Regions from separate parts of the Paraburkholderia sp. RL18-101-BIB-B genome, predicted to be linked through region 2. Evidence: riboswitches for the same ligand, from Rfam matches in the RefSeq annotation. Region 2 holds a riboswitch; the other holds the start of a gene.
What was found. Region 2 has a riboswitch for thiamine pyrophosphate ahead of P0D73_RS23665 (FAD-dependent oxidoreductase). Riboswitches for the same ligand answer to the same signal wherever they lie in the genome.

Region 1 (8,354 bases), on a different contig from region 2:
CAGCGGAAAGAATGGTCCGACCGACGCGACGCCCAGCCCGAGCGTGTACGTGAGCCCCGAGTAGTTCATCAGATACGCGAGCCCGACGATGGTCGCCACCGTCAGGATGGCGATGCGCGTCTGCACCCACGTGTCGGCGATGGCCGCGCCGAACTCGCGCGGGCTCAGTTTGACCACGAACGCCGTGATGAGCGCGGCGACCAGAATGGCGGTGCCGGTGGCGAGCGGCTGGAAGTCCCACACCGCGCCGTACGGCGTGTTGTACAGCGTGATGAACACGGCCTTGTCGAGGCCGGGCCACGGCACCTTGACGTCGCCGATCAGGAAGATCTTCGCCACGGTCCAGACGATCACCACCACCGACACGATGATCCACGGATACCAGCCCTGGCCGCCGCCGATCTTGCCGCGCACTTCGCCCACGCGGTCGATGTTGATCGCGAACTTCGGATCCGCCGCCGGCTTCCAGACGCGCAGGAAGGCGATCGTCAGAATGAGCGAGACCATCGACGACAGCACGTCGGTCAGGCTGTAGTTCACATAGTTGGACGCGACGAACTGCGTCAGCGCGAAGCTCGCGCCCGACACCAGCAGCACCGGCCACACCCGCAGCATGTTGCGAAAGCCCGCATAGACGCTGATCACGTAGAAGGGCAGCAGGAAGGCGAAGAACGGCAACTGGCGGCCGACCATCTTGGCGAGCGAATCGGCCGGCAAATGCGTGACCGCGCCGAGCACGGTGATCGGCACGCCGAGCGCGCCGAACGCGACCGGCGCGGTATTGAAGATCAGCGTGAAGGTGAGCGCTTCGAGCGTGGGAAAGCCGAGCAGAATCAGCAGCGAACTGGTGATGGCGACCGGCGTGCCGAAGCCGGAAATCCCTTCGAGCAGCGCGCCGAACGAAAACCCGATCACCACCAGCACCACGCGCCGGTCGTTTGGCAGGTTGTCGATCATCCACATGCGAAAGGCCGCGAAGCGGCCCGAGCGCTGCGAGATGTTGTAAAGCAGGATCGCGGTGAACACGATCCACATGACCGGCCAGCAGGCGAACACCGCGCCGGCGACCACCGAATCGACCGCGAGTCCCACTGGAAACTGCCAGACAAGGATCGCCACGATCAGGCCGACGATCAACCCCGCAAGCGACGCCTGCCATGCCGGCCGGCGCGCCCAGCCAAGCAGAAGCAGCACGACGATGATCGGTAACGCCGCGACTAGAAACGATGGCAATAGCGAATTGCCGACCGGAGTGAGTAGTTGGTGAAACATCACGTCTCCTTCGTTGTTGTTCGGACTCGACGCGGCACTACGCACTACGGGACGCGTCGATCTGGCATGACGGATGGGCGTCCGCGGCACGTGGAAGCGGCCGGGATCGCTTATTTAAACAGGTACTGCGTGCGGCCTACCAAGCATAGAACCCAGTCGGGCCGCGTCAAGAAGGGAAACTACGGGCGATGCGGATGGGCGCTGGGAGCGCGTCTTGCGCGGGTTGGGCGGCGCGGCACGCACTGCGCGATGCCGTGCAGGCACCGCACGGCCGGAATCCGCCGTGCGAGCGCATCGAGTGAAGATCAGGAACCTGGACTGCGCCGGCGGGCGTCAATGCCAATGGCCGTGACCGCCCCATCCACCGTGGCCGCAACAGTAGCCACCGAAGCCGAAGCCGATCGAGACCGATGGTCCATACCAGCCCGGATAGCCGTAATAAGCGGGATAGACCGGCGGCGGGTAGTAGGCGGGATAAGGCGGCGCCACATAAACGGGCGGGGCGGCGACCGCGTAGGTCGGAGGCGGGCCTTGCTGGCCCGTCTGCGCCTGTTGTTGCTGCTGCTGTTGTTGCAGTTGTTGCGCGCCGGAAGAATCGTCTTGCCCGACCGGCACCGCCTGCTGGGTACCGGCTGCGGGCACCGTGGCGTAGTATGGATAAGCTCCGCCCGGATAGTAACCGTACGGGTAATAGCAACCGGACAAGGTGAGTACACAGACCGCGCCACCCAGCGCCATGCCTGTTTGCGAAAGACGCGGGAGAGACCTGGAAAAGCGCAGCGGCAACCGCTGGCCGATCGCGCACACCGTATTGATGAGGCGGGACTTCATGACGCGCTCCTGGTTGAATCGAACGCCGCCATTAGGGGCGTCACGGCACCAGCTTACGCCGTCGCCGCGCCCAGAGGATTGCAAAACCGTAACGGCTTATTTCACCTCGTTGCAGCGCGCTTCGCGATCCGAAGCGAGGGCGCGTCACTAGTGTTATCCGAGAGCGGCTGCGCGAGCAATTCGTGCGCCGGGCGTCGCACAACTCACGCTTGCCTCATACATAAACATAGCGCGATGACCCGCCGTACCCCTTACTTGCCCACCTCGTGTCCGATGACCCCGCCCGCCGCCGCGCCACCAATCGTCGACAGCGCATTGCCGCCGATCGCCGCGCCTGCCGCGCCACCCAAGCCCGCGCCGATTGCCGTATCGCGCCCCTGACGGCTCATGCCTTCGCATGCGGAAAGGCTCACCACGACTGCCACGATGGCCGCAAACGTACCGATTTGACGTATCGATTTCATGATGTCGACTCCAGTAGTTATGGTTGGAAGTACACCCGTCCTTGCATTTGATGTTATCGCCGCCTCCCGTATCCGGATGTATGCGCTTGTCAGCGAACCGACGGTTTCGTAATCAAATGTTTCCCGTCGTCCAGCACGCGGCGTGCCCGGACGACATAAACGCAAAAGCCCGCCAGTGGCGGACTTCGATGCTGCGACGCAGTGGTCTGGCGGATCGAGTGGCGTAACAACGACGCTCGATCCGCGCCCCGAACCTTACTGCCGCTGATAAATCTCAGCGCCTTTCTTCATGAACTCGATCGACTTCACTTCCATGCCTTTCTTCAGCGCTTCGTCGTCGGTGACGCCTTGTTGCGCGGCGAACTCGCGCACGTCCTGGGTGATCTTCATCGAGCAGAAGTGCGGGCCGCACATCGAGCAGAAATGCGCGACCTTGGCTGAGTCCTTCGGCAGCGTTTCGTCGTGGAATTCGCGCGCCTTGTCCGGGTCGAGACCGAGGTTGAACTGGTCTTCCCAACGGAATTCGAAGCGCGCCTTGGAGAGCGCGTTGTCACGCACCTGCGCGCCCGGATGGCCCTTCGCCAGATCGGCGGCGTGCGCGGCGAGCTTGTAGGTGATGATGCCGGTCTTGACGTCGTCCTTGTTCGGCAGCCCAAGGTGTTCCTTCGGCGTGACGTAACAGAGCATGGCCGTGCCGAACCAGCCGATCATCGCCGCGCCGATGCCCGACGTGATGTGGTCGTAGCCCGGCGCGATGTCGGTCGTCAACGGTCCGAGCGTGTAGAACGGCGCTTCGTCGCACCATTCCAGCTGCAGGTCCATGTTCTCCTTGATGAGCTGCATCGGCACGTGGCCGGGGCCTTCGATCATGGTCTGCACATCGTGCTTCCAAGCGATCTGCGTGAGTTCGCCGAGCGTCTTCAATTCGCCGAGCTGCGCTTCGTCGTTGGCGTCGTAGATCGAGCCGGGACGCAGGCCGTCGCCGAGCGAGAAGGCCACGTCATAGGCCTTCATGATTTCGCAGATGTCTTCGAAATGCTCGTACAGGAAGCTTTCCTTGTGGTGAGCGAGGCACCACTTCGCCATGATCGAGCCGCCGCGCGAGACGATGCCCGTCATGCGCTTGGCCGTGAGCGGCACGTATTGCAGACGCACGCCCGCGTGAATCGTGAAGTAATCGACGCCTTGCTCGGCCTGTTCGATCAGCGTGTCGCGGAAGATTTCCCACGTCAGGTCTTCGGCCTTGCCGTTGACCTTTTCGAGCGCCTGATAGATCGGCACCGTGCCGATCGGCACCGGCGAATTGCGGATGATCCACTCGCGCGTTTCGTGGATGTGCTTGCCGGTCGACAGATCCATCACTGTGTCGCCGCCCCAGCGGATCGCCCATGTCATCTTGTCGACTTCCTCGCCGATCGAGGACGTCACCGCCGAGTTGCCGATGTTGGCATTCACCTTCACGAGGAAGTTGCGGCCGATGATCATCGGCTCGCTTTCCGGGTGATTGATGTTGTTCGGGATGATCGCGCGGCCGCGCGCCACTTCCTCGCGCACGAACTCCGGCGTGATCGCCGTGAGGCCGTTCGGACCGAACGCGCTTGCGCCGAATGCCTGGCCCGGATGTTGGCGGCCCATCATCGCCGCGAGCTTTTCGCCGTTCGGGCCGCTCGTCTTGAGGCTCTCCAGATACTCGGCGCGGCGCTGGTTCTCGCGAATCGCGATGTATTCCATTTCCGGCGTGATGACGCCTTGACGCGCGTAGTGCATCTGCGAGACGTTCTTGCCGGCGATCGCGCGGCGCGGCGTACGGTGCAGGCCTTGGAAGCGCAGATCGGCGGTGGCCGTGTCGGCGGCGCGTTCGCGGCTGAAGTCGCTCGACAGACCCGTCAGCGCTTCGGTGTCGCCGCGTTCTTCGATCCAGGCCTGGCGCAGTGCGGGCAGACCGGCCCGAATGTCGATTTTGGCTTCCGGATCCGAGTAGGGGCCCGACGTATCGTAGACATAGACGGGCGGATTCTTTTCGCCGCCGAAGCTGTCGGGCGTGTCGGCTTGCGAGATCTCGCGCATCGGCACGCGGATATCGGCGCGCGAGCCAGTCACGTAGACCTTGCGGGAATTCGGCAGCGGCGCGACAGCGGCTTCATCGACGTGGGCGTCGGCGGAAAGGAACTTCGGATTGGCGTTCATCTGTATCTCCTATGCAAAGCTATGTGGGGCCGCTAAGCAGGAGACGAGACGGAAGTAGTCGGAATTCGCGAGAGATGAGGCGATAGAGCTAGGGTGCGAAATCCGTACGCTTCCCTGCGCTGGCATTATCCAGATCAGGTTCAAAGGGTATTTCTCACCCACGCAGCACGGACCTCCAACCTCCGTGCGACGCAGGACCCCCGCGTTAGCAGCGCACACGATACACCGGCCGCCCGCTGCTTGGCAACCCATCTTGAAAAGTCGGATGATGGATATAACAGCGGGCCGCCACGCACTTTTCTTGAATTGACGGGGCAGCCGGAGCTATTGCGGCAAAAATTTTGCGTTGCGCGCGAGCGTTGCTTACAGCGTGAAATCGTCGGCGGCTTCGGGTTGAAACAGGATCTTTTCCAGCTTCAGCACTTTCTCTGTGCCGCTTGGCGGCGTGAAGCGGATGCGCTCGCCGCGTTTGGCGCCGAGCAAGGCGAGGCCGGCGGGCGAGAACACATTCAGGCGGCCGTGCGAGAAGTCCGCATTGGGCGGATAAACCACGGTCCAGGTCATGTGCTCGCCGCTGGTTTCGTCGACCAGCGTGGCTTGCGAATTCATCGTGACGACGTTGGCCGGTATCTCGCGCGACTCGACGATCACGGCGCGTTCCAGCACGTCGTCGAGCATGTCTTGCAAACGCGTGTCCGCGCCGGGCGCGGCGGCGTGTTTCTCGAGACGGGCGACGTCGAGTTCGGTGAGGTAACAGGTTTTGGTCTTTTTCACGAGGGGTACTCCAATTCGATCTGCATTTGAGGGGACAGCGTGCGGATGAGATCGGCCCGGAGCCCGACAACGCGGCCCAGGCAATGGAGCGAGCAGCGTTAGATCGGGCGCCGGGCGGCGTGGAGCGGGAGCGTTCGGGACGGCTCACCGGCGCGACGCGGCATGAGTTCCGCGCGCGCGCAACCGGTTGCGCGACGGGGGCGCAAGCGGGAGAAGGCACGGGAAGTCGGAAAGCGCATCGAGGTAGCCGGCAGGTAGCGAAAGAGAGTGAAGAGGGCGCCGCCATCAATCTGAATGGGCGCGATCGAAAGCTCAATGTTAGCACGGGGTCGTGCGTCCCTCGACTCGGTCGAGTTTCAAGAAAAAAGTTGGAAACGGACTGTCATAACCGGCCGTGCGATTCGACAAACGTGCAGATCCTGATCGGAGCACGTCATGCAAACCGCCGCACCCCGCCGAGACTGTCGGCGCTTCACCCGAATCATCGCGCTCGCTCTCGCGCTGACCATGCTCGCGGCCAGCGGCCTCGCGACCGCGGCCGGCGCCATCTGCAGCGCGCATAGCCCGGCGCATCGCGTGGCGCTGGTCGAGCTGTACAGCAGCGAAGGCTGCAACAGCTGCCCACCCGCCGATAACTGGCTGAGCCAATGGAAGAACAGCGGCGCGGCGCAAAGCGTGGTGCCGTTGGCGCTGCATGTGGACTATTGGAACAGCCTCGGCTGGACTGACCGCTTCTCGCAACATCGCTTTACTGAACGTCAGCAAACGCTCACCGATCTTGCCGGCGGCCACACCATCTACACGCCGGAAATCTTTGTCTCCGGACGCGAATTGCGCAGCTGGTCGCAACGCGACAGTTTTCAGAGCCGCGTCGGCAAGGTCGTCGCCGAGCCGGCGCAAGCGAATGTCGCGCTGGAGCTCAAAGGGCAGGCGCCGGGCGCGTTCAATGTCGCGGCGCAATTCACCAGCAAGGCAGCGGACACAGCGGGTCAACTGGACGCCTACCTCGCCGTTTATGAAAACTCGCTGAGCTCGCAAGTGGGCGCCGGCGAAAACAGCGGCGCCACCTTGCATCACGAACGAGTCGTGCGGCAATGGATCGGCCCGGTGCCGCTGGTCGCGGGCAGCGCGCAGATCCGCCGCGATATCCGCATCCAGGACACCGCCGCGGATGCCAACGTCAACGCGCCCGCCGACCGGTTCGGTGTGGTCGCCTTCGTCGAAAACGCGGCGACCGGCGAGGTCCTGCAGGCGGCCGAACTGGCCGCGTGCCCTTGATCGCCGCCTCTGCGCACACAGGAGATTCTCATGGCAACTCATCATGCTCTTCGCGACAGCGCGCCACCGGCCAAGCCGGAAAGCAGTGCGATCCATCCGCTGTGGGTGCGTCTCACGCATTGGCTCAACGCGCTCGCGGCCATCGTAATGATGCTCTCGGGCTGGCGCATCTACGACGCCTCGCCGATCTTCCCCGCGTTCCGTTTTCCTACCGACATCACGCTCGGTGGCTGGCTCGGCGGCGCGCTGCAATGGCATTTCGCGGCGATGTGGCTGCTGGTCTTCAACGGCTTGCTGTATCTCGCGTTGAACCTCGCAAGCGGGCGCTTCGTGCGCAAGTTCCTGCCGGTGTCGCCGCGCGCCGTGCTGCACGATTTCATCGCCGCGTTGACCGGCAAGCTGTCGCACGCCGACCTACGCGTCTATAACGCCGTGCAGAGATTCGCCTACCTGTTCGTGGTCTGCGATCTGATCGTGCTGGTGCTCTCGGGTCTCGCGATCTGGAAGTCGGTGCAGTTTCCGCTGCTGCGTGAACTGATGGGCGGCTACGACAACGCGCGCATCGTCCATTTCTGCGCGATGTCGCTGATGGCCGCGTTTATCGCCGTGCATCTGGTGATGGTGGCGCTCGTGCCGCGCTCGCTGCTCGCCATGTTGCGCGGACGCTGAGCCATCTATCCGCGTAAGCAAACGTTACGGATATCGAATCATGAACAAACCCGCTCGAAACCCCACTCGCTCCATGGGCCAGAAACTCGACCGCGAATCGATCCTGATCGACGCCCGCCGCGAACTCGCGATGCCGTCGCGGCGCCTGTTCGGCAAACGGCTTTTGACGCTCGGCGGCCTGTCGATGCTGACCGGCTGCTCGCTCACCGACGACGACTCGGTCAACAAGTTTCTCACCGCCGTCTCACGCCTGAATGACCGCGCGCAGGCCGCACTGTTCGATCCGAAGCAACTCGCGCCGACCTACACCGAAGCGCAGATCACGCGGCCGTTTCCGTTCAACGCGTTCTACGGCATCGACGACGTGCCCGAGGTGAACGGCGCCGACTACCGGCTGAAGATCAGCGGACTCGTGACCGGTCAGCGTGTCTGGTCCTTGCCCGAGCTGTACGCGCTGCCGCACGCCGAGCAGATCACGCGGCATATTTGCGTGGAAGGGTGGAGCGCGATCGGCCGCTGGGGCGGCACGCCGTTCAGCGACTTTCTGCGGCGCATCGGCGCGGACACCAGCGCGAAGTACGTCGGCTTCAAATGCGCCGACGACTACTACGAAAGCATCGACATGCCGACCGCCCTGCATCCGCAGACGCTGCTCACGTTTTCGTACGACGGTGAGCGTCTGCCCGCGAAATACGGCTTCCCGATGAAGCTGCGCATGCCGACCAAGCTCGGCTACAAGAATCCGAAGCACATCGTCGAGATGTTCGTCACTAATACGTACCCTGGCGGCTATTGGGTCGACCAGGGCTACAACTGGTTCGGAGGCTCCTGACGCGCGCGGGTCGGCGCCGCTGAAACGGCTGCGCGACCCCAGGCGGC
Region 2 (8,354 bases):
CTTCGCCGAGGTGTCTTTCGGAAACTGGTACTGCTTGTCGAGGTCGATCGTGACGACGGCCTGGTACGCGTTGCTGTCGAAGCCGATCGAATCGACGCGGCCAACCGTCACGCCGGCGCTTTTCACGGGCGCGCGCGCCTTCAATCCGCCGATATTGTCGAACTTGAGCTTGACCGGATACGTTGCCTGGAACGACAACGAGCTCATGTTGCCGGCCTTCAGCGCGAGAAACAGCAACGCCACGAAACCCAGCACCACGAACAGGCCGACCCAGAAGTCGAGAGCAGCAGTCTTTTTCATCGTCATCCCAAAGTGAATCCGCCACGCCGCCGATACTCCCCGCCGCGCGCGCCCAGTGACGCGTCGCCGGCGGAAAACGCGCAGCGCAGTCTTAGCTGAACATCAGTGCGGTCAGCAGAAAATCGAGGCCGAGCACCGCAAGCGACGCGTACACGACCGTCTTGGTCGTGGCGCGCGACACGCCTTCCGGCGTCGGCTTGGCTTCATAGCCTTGAAACAGCGCAACGAACGTCACCGCGAGCCCGAACACCACGCTCTTGACGACCCCGGCGCCGACATCGCGCCAGACATCGACGCCGCCTTGCATCTGCGACCAGAACGCGCCGGCATCGACGCCGATCAGCAGCACGCCCACCACATAACCACCGAACACGCCGACCGCGCTGAAGATCGCGGCGAGGATCGGCATCGAAATAATGCCCGCCCACAGGCGCGGCGCGACCACGACCTTGACCGGGTCGACCGCCATCATTTCCATCGCGGTCAGTTGCTCGCCGGCCTTCATCAAGCCGATCTCGGCGGTGAGCGACGTCCCGGCGCGCCCGGCGAACAGCAGCGCCGTGACCACCGGACCGAGTTCGCGCACGAGCGACAGCGCGACCAGCAGGCCGAGCGCCTGCTCGGAGCCGTACCGGTTCAGCGTGTAATAGCCCTGCAGGCCGAGCACGAAGCCGACGAACAGGCCCGACACGGCAATGATCACCAGCGAATAGTTACCTACGAAGTGGATCTGCTTCGTGACAAGACGCGGACGGCGCAACAACGGGAAAAATTCGAGCAGCAGCCGGAAGAAAAACCGCGTGGCGTAGCCGGCCGTGCCCAGCCCGTCGATCACCGAGCGGCCGATCGCACTGATCATGACTGACCTCCGCCGATGCCGAAGTCCGCCGCGAGCGGCGTCTTGCTGGGATAGTGAAATTTGAAGGGGCCGTCCGGCGCGCCGTCGATGAACTGACGCACGGTGGCATCGGTCGACGCGCGCAGTTCGGCGGGCGTGCCTTCGGCGTGAACCCCGCCGTTGGCGAGGAAGTAGACGTAATCGGCGATCGCGAACGATTCCGGCACGTCGTGCGTGACGAGAATCGAGGTGGCGCCGAGCGCCTGATTGAGCGCGCGAATCAGGTTCGCGGTGATGCCGAGTGAGATCGGATCGAGGCCGGCGAACGGCTCGTCGTACATCATCAGTTCGGGATCGAGCGCGATGGCGCGGGCCAGCGCGACACGCCGCGCCATGCCGCCCGAAATCTCCGACGGCGCCAGGTCGCGCGCGCCCCGCAGACCGACCGCGTTGAGCTTCATCAGCACGAGGTCGCGGATCAGTTCTTCGGGGAGGTCGGTGTGCTCACGCAGCGCGAAGGCGACGTTTTCGAACACGGACATGTCGGTGAACAGAGCGCCAAACTGGAACAGCATGCCCATCTTGCGGCGCATCGCGTACAGGCCGTCGCGCGTTTGCCGGCCGACGTCCTGGCCCTGGAACAGGATCTGGCCGCGCTGCGCGCGCACCAGGCCGCCGATCAGGCGCAGCACCGTGGTCTTGCCGCAGCCCGACCCGCCCATGACCGCGACTACCTGGCCGCGCTTGAAGCGCAGATTCAGGTTCGACAGGACGAGCCGGTCGCCATAACCGAAGTCGACGTCGCGCAGCTCGAGTAAGGTCTCGGGAGAGGAAGACACGAAACGGACAGTCCTTTTACACGGAAGGCGAATTATAGGGCCATCGTGCAAAAGTTGCCCTGAGGCTGCCCCGTCCCTTGACTAAACGTGACGATTATTGCGCAAACGCTTGTTGCAGTGCATAAACGGCGGCGGCAGGATCCGCTGCTTCCGTTACTGCCCGCACCACAGCCGCGCAACCGACGCCCGTCGCCAGCACGTCGGGCAGCACCTGCAGATCGATCCCGCCGATCGCCACCAGCGGCACCACGCCGTCGAGCAGCCGCACGTAGCGGGCTAGACGCTTGAGGCCCTGCGGCGCGGTCGGCATGACCTTGGTGGTGGTCGGAAACACCGCGCCCAGTGCAATGTAGCTCGGCCGGAAATGCAGCGCTTTCAGAATCTCGTAGAAACCGTGGGTCGACAGCCCGAGCCGAATGCCTCCCGCCGCGAGCGCGGCGAGGTCAGCCGTATGCACGTCTTCCTGACCGAGATGGACGCCGTACGCGCCGGCTTCGAGCGCGGCCAGCCAATGGTCGTTGATGAACACCTGGGCGTCGTGCTGGCGGCCGACGGTCACGCAGCGGGCGATTTCGCGCTTCAGTTCATCGGCGGGTTCGGCCGATTTGCGGCGCAACTGCACGGTCTTCACGCCGAAGCCCACCACGCGTTCGACCCATTCCGCCGTCGGCAGCACCGGATAAAGGCCGAGCCGGTCCGGGCAGCGCGCGAACGCCTGGGCCGGCGCGTCGGGCAAGCCGGCGAGACGCGGGAAATGGCTGAGATCGGCGGGAAAGGCGTCGTCGGCGCGGGTTTCATCGCCGTCGCGCCAGGCCAGCGCGAGCACCAGCGCGTCATGCGGGTCGAAGCCGCAGTCGAGGAAAGCCGCCAGCGCGGCAATCCAGTCTTCCGCCAGATGGCCTTCGAGGCGGTATTTTTCGCCGCCAAGATGCAGCGTCGCTTTGTCTTCAGCGGCTTCGATCACGCCGGCGCCCCGCACCAGCCAGCGCGCCACCTGCTCGCCATGCTGCTGCGCGTCGGCGATGACGATCAGATCGCCGCCGTTCGGTTCGTCCGGCGCGGTCAGGCAGATGCGCCACGGCGCATGCGTCGGCGGCCAGTCGCCCAGCCGGGCGCGGATGCGCTCGGTGGCTTCGGTGAGTTCGTCGGCGGGCGGCCAGAACAGGTCGCGGTCTTTCAATGTCAACGTCTGTGTCATGCGGCGCTCCCGTCTTGATGCCAGAACGGCATGCCGACCACCGGCGTGCTCGCGTGCGCGCTTTCGCGCTCGGCCATCGGCCCCGCCAGAAAAGCCTGGCGGCCCGCTTCGACGCCCAGCGCGAAGGCGCGCGCCATCGCGTCGGGATGCGTCGCCTGCGAAACCGCCGTGTTCAGCAACACGCCGTCGAAACCCCATTCCATGACCTGCGCCGCATGCGACGGTACGCCGAGGCCAGCGTCGACGATCAGCGGCACGTCCGGCAGCCGTTCGCGCAATACGCGCAGGCCGTACGGATTGATCACGCCCTTGCCGGTGCCGATCGGCGCGCCCCACGGCATCAGCGCCTCACAACCGGCGTCCAGCAGACGACGGCCGATCACCAGGTCTTCGGTGCAATACGGCAGCACCTTGAAGCCGTCCTTGACCAGTTGCGCGGCCGCTTCGATCAGGCCGACCGGGTCGGGCTGCAGCGTGTAGTCGTCGCCGATCAGTTCGAGCTTGATCCACTCGGTCTCGAAAATTTCGCGCGCCATGTGCGCGGTCGTCACCGCCTCGCCGACCGTCAGGCAGCCGGCCGTGTTCGGCAGGAGCGGCACGCCGTGGCGCTTGAGCAGGTCGAAGAAGCCGGCTTCGGCGCCGCCTTCGTTCATCTGCCGGCGCAACGCGACGGTCACCATGCCGGGCCGCGCCGCGTCGATCGAATCGGACAGCGATTGCAGCGACGGATAGCGCGAAGTGCCGAGCAGCACGCGGCTCGCGAAGGTCTGGCCGTAGAGCGTGAGCGCATCGGCGGTTTGGGGGGAAGTCATTTGCATAATCCTGTTTGTCTCCGGCAATCGGCGTTCCGGCAATGCGTGGCGGGCGCTCAGCCGCCGGCCACGGGTTGCACGACATCGAGCTTGTCGCCCGTGCGCAGCGCGCGCGCCGCATGCTGGGTGCGCGCCACGAAGTCGCCGTTCAGCGCGACCGCGAACGGCGGACGCGCGCCGAACGCGGTGAGCGCGTCGGCGACAGTCGCGCCTTCGGGCAGCGACAACGGCTTCTGATTGATATGAATGTCCATGGCGTTCGAATACGTTTCAGTCGATGGCGAAAGCGGCGTGGCGTGGAGCGCTCGTTTGGGTAAAGACCAGTCGCGCAACGCTCATGCCGGCTCCCGCGCGGAGTCCAGTTGAAAAAGCTCGCTCCAGCGCGCATCGCGCTGCCAGTCGGCGAAGGCATCGGCGTCGCCGATGCGGCCGTCGAGCAGCGCCGCGGCGAAGCGCACGGCTTCGTCGGCGACTTCGGGCACGATCATGTAGCCGTGCCGGTACAGGCCGTTCACGCGCAGTGTCTGCGCACCGTCCCACAGCAAGGCCGGACGGTGGTCCGGCAAAGTTGGGCGGCACTGCGAATTCAGTTCGAGAATGCGTGCCTCGCCGAAGCCGGGATGCACGGAAAACGCCGCGCTCAACAGTTCGAGCGCGGAACGCACGCTGACCGGCGACATGTCCTCGCCTTCCACTTCGGTCGCGCCGATCACGTAGAGGTCGTCCTGCTTCGGCGCGATGTAGAGCGGGTAGCGTGGATGCAGCAGCCGCACCGGCCGCGTCAGTTTGATACCGGGCGCATGCACGCGCGCCACTTCGCCGCGAATGCCGCGCAGCGTGGGCAGCACGGGCTTCGCGCCGAGGCCGCGGCAGTCGATCGTGATGCGGGCGGGAGGCAGCGCGCGATCGTCGACGGGCGTATTCCAGTGCGTGTCGACACCACGTTGCGCGAGGCCCGCGGCCAGTGCGCTCAGCACCTGACGGTTATCCAGTTGCCCTTCACGCGGCAACAGCCAGCCCTGATTGAAGCGTCCCGCCAAAGCAGGCTCGGCGGCGCCGAGCTGCGCGCCCGCGAGCGTGACGAAGCCGCCGTCCAGCAACTCAGCCGGGGCATTCGAGCGCACCCGGCGCTCGAACAGCGGTGCTTCGGTACGGTCGGCGTGATGCCAGACGACCAGCGTGCCATTGCGTTGAAAGAACACCGGCTCAGGAAGTTCGGCCAGCACTTGCGGCCAGGTTTCGAGCGAACTCGCGCCTAGGCGCGTGATCAGCAACTCGGCGCTGGCGGCTTCCGCGAGCGGCGCCAGCATGGCCGCGGCGACCCACGCGGCCGATTGCGTACCAGCGGCGTCGCCGCGCTCATAGAGCGCCACGCGATGCCCCTGCCCGGCGAGACGCCACGCCACCAGCCGCCCGCACAGGCCGCCGCCAAGCACCGCGAAATCGGGTTGCGCAGAACGCGTCATCGCGCACACTCCGTTTCAGGACGGCAAGCAAAGCTGAAGCGCGGCGCGCCGACGGCGGCGTGACGAAGAGCAAAACACATATCTGAAGAATAGGCGGTCATCGAGTCCTTTCCGTACGGCAAAAAAACGCACGTACCCAGGACGAAACCGGCGGGTGAGGCCGGCCGGGCAATGCGCGTTCCAATGACGGACGCTGCCCGGCGGGGAATGGAAGACTGGCTGCTTCCGGAAACTTCCCGCGCCGGTATTACCCGGATCGGGTGCAAAGGGTGTCTCTCAGCCTCGCCGCTGCGCCATGAAAACCATGCCGCCTGTGCGCGAAGCACCCCTGTTTCGTCGAAGGTCATTAGACCATAAAAGGCGCGGCGCCCGCAAACCAGCGGCTGGCCGCCTCGCGCGCGATTTGATCCGGCACCATCTTTCACGTTATCAATACGGCCGAAGGCGGCGCTCTGGCACAATGCCAGCACAGGATGCCGCACGAACGCGGCGCGGGCGGCACGCCGTCCCGCCATGTTCGCAGCGGCACCGGCGCGGGGCCTCGCGGCGCAAATTAATTTTCGCTTAAGGGCTTCACGCCAGAATCTGACGCTCACCCAGGCGTGCGTTCGTCGAGCACGACGCCCGGGCATGTACCGCAAACCCGCCGCAGGGCAGCCCGCAGACGGGCCTGCCCCGATGGGTCAGCCCCGAATGGGCCAGCACTACTTCAGGATGCTCATGACACCGAATACCTCTGCCACCCCCGTGCTGCCGCCGGACGAAAAAGTCTCCGCCTGGAGCCTGATCAAACCCTACTGGGTTTCCGAAGAACGAAAAACGGCATGGGGCCTGCTCATCGCGATCATCGTGATGAATCTGCTCGTGGTGTGGATCAACGTGCGCCTGAACCGCTGGAGCGCCGACTTCTACAACGCGCTGCAAACCAAGAACGTGCACGACTTCCCGCATCTGCTGATGGTGTTCTCGGGGCTCGCGTTCGGTTTCATCATACTTGCGGTGTACGGCCGCTACCTGCGCCAGATGCTCGGCTTCCGCTGGCGCCAGTGGCTGACCACGCGCTATCTGAACGAGTGGCTGAAGGACAGCGCGTTCTACCGGATCGAACGCGACCGCCTCGCCGACAACCCGGACCAGCGGATCAGCGACGACCTGCAGTCATTCGCCACCAGCACGCTCTCGCTGACGCTCGACCTGCTGTCCACCGTCGTCACGCTGGTGTCGTTCATCACGATCCTGTGGTCACTCGCCGGCGCTCTGACCATTTCGCTCGGCGGCATGCCGATCGAGATTCCCGGCTACATGGTGTGGGCCGCGGCGCTTTACGCCGTGGTCGGTTCGCTGATCATCCAGAAGGTCGGCCATCCGCTCGTGCCGATCAACTACCAGGCGCAGAAAGTCGAGGCGGATTTCCGTTTCGGCCTGATCCGTCTGCGTGAAAACGCCGAACAGATCGCCTTCTACAACGGCATGGACACCGAGAAGACGAACGCGCACTCGCTGTTCGGCCGCATCCGCGACAACTGGTGGCAGGTGATGAAGTACACCAAGCGGCTCACGTTCGTGCTGAGCTTCTATGGCCAGATCGCGATCATCTTCCCGCTGGTGGTCGCCGCGCCGCGCTACTTCGCCGGCGCCTTCACGTTCGGCGTGCTGATGCAGATCTCCAGCGCATTCGGCACCGTCAGCGATTCGTTCTCGTGGTTCATCAACAGTTACGGCACGTTGGTCGAATGGCGCGCCACGGTGAACCGGTTGCGTGAATTCAAGCGCGTCGTGCACGCGCCGCGTCTGAAGGAATCGGTCTCGCCGGCTACCGCGCATGGCGGCATCAATCTGCATTTCGTCGACGAGGACAAGCTCTCCACCGACGGCCTCAAGCTCGCCCTGCCCAACGGCAACCCGTTGTCGCGCATTCGCGATGTCGCGATTCAGCCGGGCTCGCGCTGGCTGGTGCGCGGCCCGTCGGGCTCGGGCAAGAGCACGCTGATGCGCGCCCTCGCCGGCTTGTGGCCGTTCGGCGACGGCTCGATCGACGCCCCGGTCAACGCGCGCATGATGTTCATCCCGCAGGTGAGCTACATGCCGATCGGCACGCTCAAAGCGGCGCTCGCCTATCCGTCCGCCGTCGACACCTACACGGACGACGAATGCCGCGAGGCGCTCGTCGTGTGCCATCTGTCGGAATACGCGGACCGTCTGCAGGAGTCGGGACACTGGACCCGCATTCTCTCGCCGGGCGAGCAACAGCGCCTCGCCGCCGCGCGCGTGCTGCTGCACAAGCCGGACTATCTGTTCCTCGACGAAGCGACCAGCGCGCTCGACGCGGAAAACGAAGCGCGTCTGTATCGCCTGTTCACGGAGCGGCTGCCGAAGGCGGCGATTGTCAGCGTTGCGCATCGCGAGTCGCTGGCTGCATTCCATGACGAGACGCTCGAAGTCGAGCGCTCGGGCGAAGCGGTCGCGGCATGACCACCATGAGCCGCGTGAGTGACCTGAACGACGCCGGCAGCGCCGGATTCGAACGCGTCGTGCTGATCACCGGCGCGGGCTCCGGCATCGGCGCCGCTCTCGCCCGGCGCATCGCCGCGCCACGCTCGGCCTTGATGTTGCACGCACGCGGCGCCGATCATGACGCGCGTGAACGGCTCGCGCAAGTCGCCGTCGATTGCAGCGCGAACGGCGCGCGCTGCGCGACGGTGTTCGGCGACCTCGCCGAACGCGGGGCCGCGGAACATGTGGTCCACCAAACGCTGGCGAGCTTCGGCGCACTCGATCAACTCGTCGCCAACGCGGGACACGCGCAGCGCCAAACGCTGAATGCGCTCGATCCCGACGCGCTCGGCGCAGCCTTTGCGGCGATGCCCGCCGCCTTCGCGGCGCTCGTCAAACGCGCGACAC

Region 1: it holds a riboswitch for thiamine pyrophosphate, as region 2 does, so the genes downstream of both, thiC (phosphomethylpyrimidine synthase ThiC) here and P0D73_RS23665 (FAD-dependent oxidoreductase) in region 2, are expected to answer to the same signal.

The regions. Positions count from the first base shown of each region.
Region 1 is NZ_JARESV010000007.1:245,487-253,840, reverse strand. It holds gene P0D73_RS14325 (L-lactate permease) at 1-1,272, opposite strand, end outside; gene P0D73_RS14320 (hypothetical protein) at 1,606-2,103, opposite strand; gene P0D73_RS14315 (YMGG-like glycine zipper-containing protein) at 2,355-2,567, opposite strand; gene thiC (phosphomethylpyrimidine synthase ThiC) at 2,823-4,754, opposite strand; TPP riboswitch at 4,848-4,966, opposite strand; gene P0D73_RS14305 (GreA/GreB family elongation factor) at 5,118-5,528, opposite strand; gene P0D73_RS14300 (DUF1223 domain-containing protein) at 5,964-6,806, shown strand; gene P0D73_RS14295 (cytochrome b/b6 domain-containing protein) at 6,837-7,475, shown strand; gene P0D73_RS14290 (molybdopterin-dependent oxidoreductase) at 7,516-8,307, shown strand.
Region 2 is NZ_JARESV010000017.1:79,504-87,857, forward strand. It holds gene mlaD (outer membrane lipid asymmetry maintenance protein MlaD) at 1-300, opposite strand, end outside; gene mlaE (lipid asymmetry maintenance ABC transporter permease subunit MlaE) at 392-1,159, opposite strand; gene P0D73_RS23645 (ABC transporter ATP-binding protein) at 1,156-1,977, opposite strand; gene thiE (thiamine phosphate synthase) at 2,072-3,175, opposite strand; gene P0D73_RS23655 (thiazole synthase) at 3,172-3,987, opposite strand; gene thiS (sulfur carrier protein ThiS) at 4,044-4,241, opposite strand; gene P0D73_RS23665 (FAD-dependent oxidoreductase) at 4,323-5,453, opposite strand; TPP riboswitch at 5,670-5,793, opposite strand; gene P0D73_RS23670 (ABC transporter ATP-binding protein/permease) at 6,174-7,925, shown strand; gene P0D73_RS23675 (SDR family NAD(P)-dependent oxidoreductase) at 7,922-8,354, shown strand, end outside.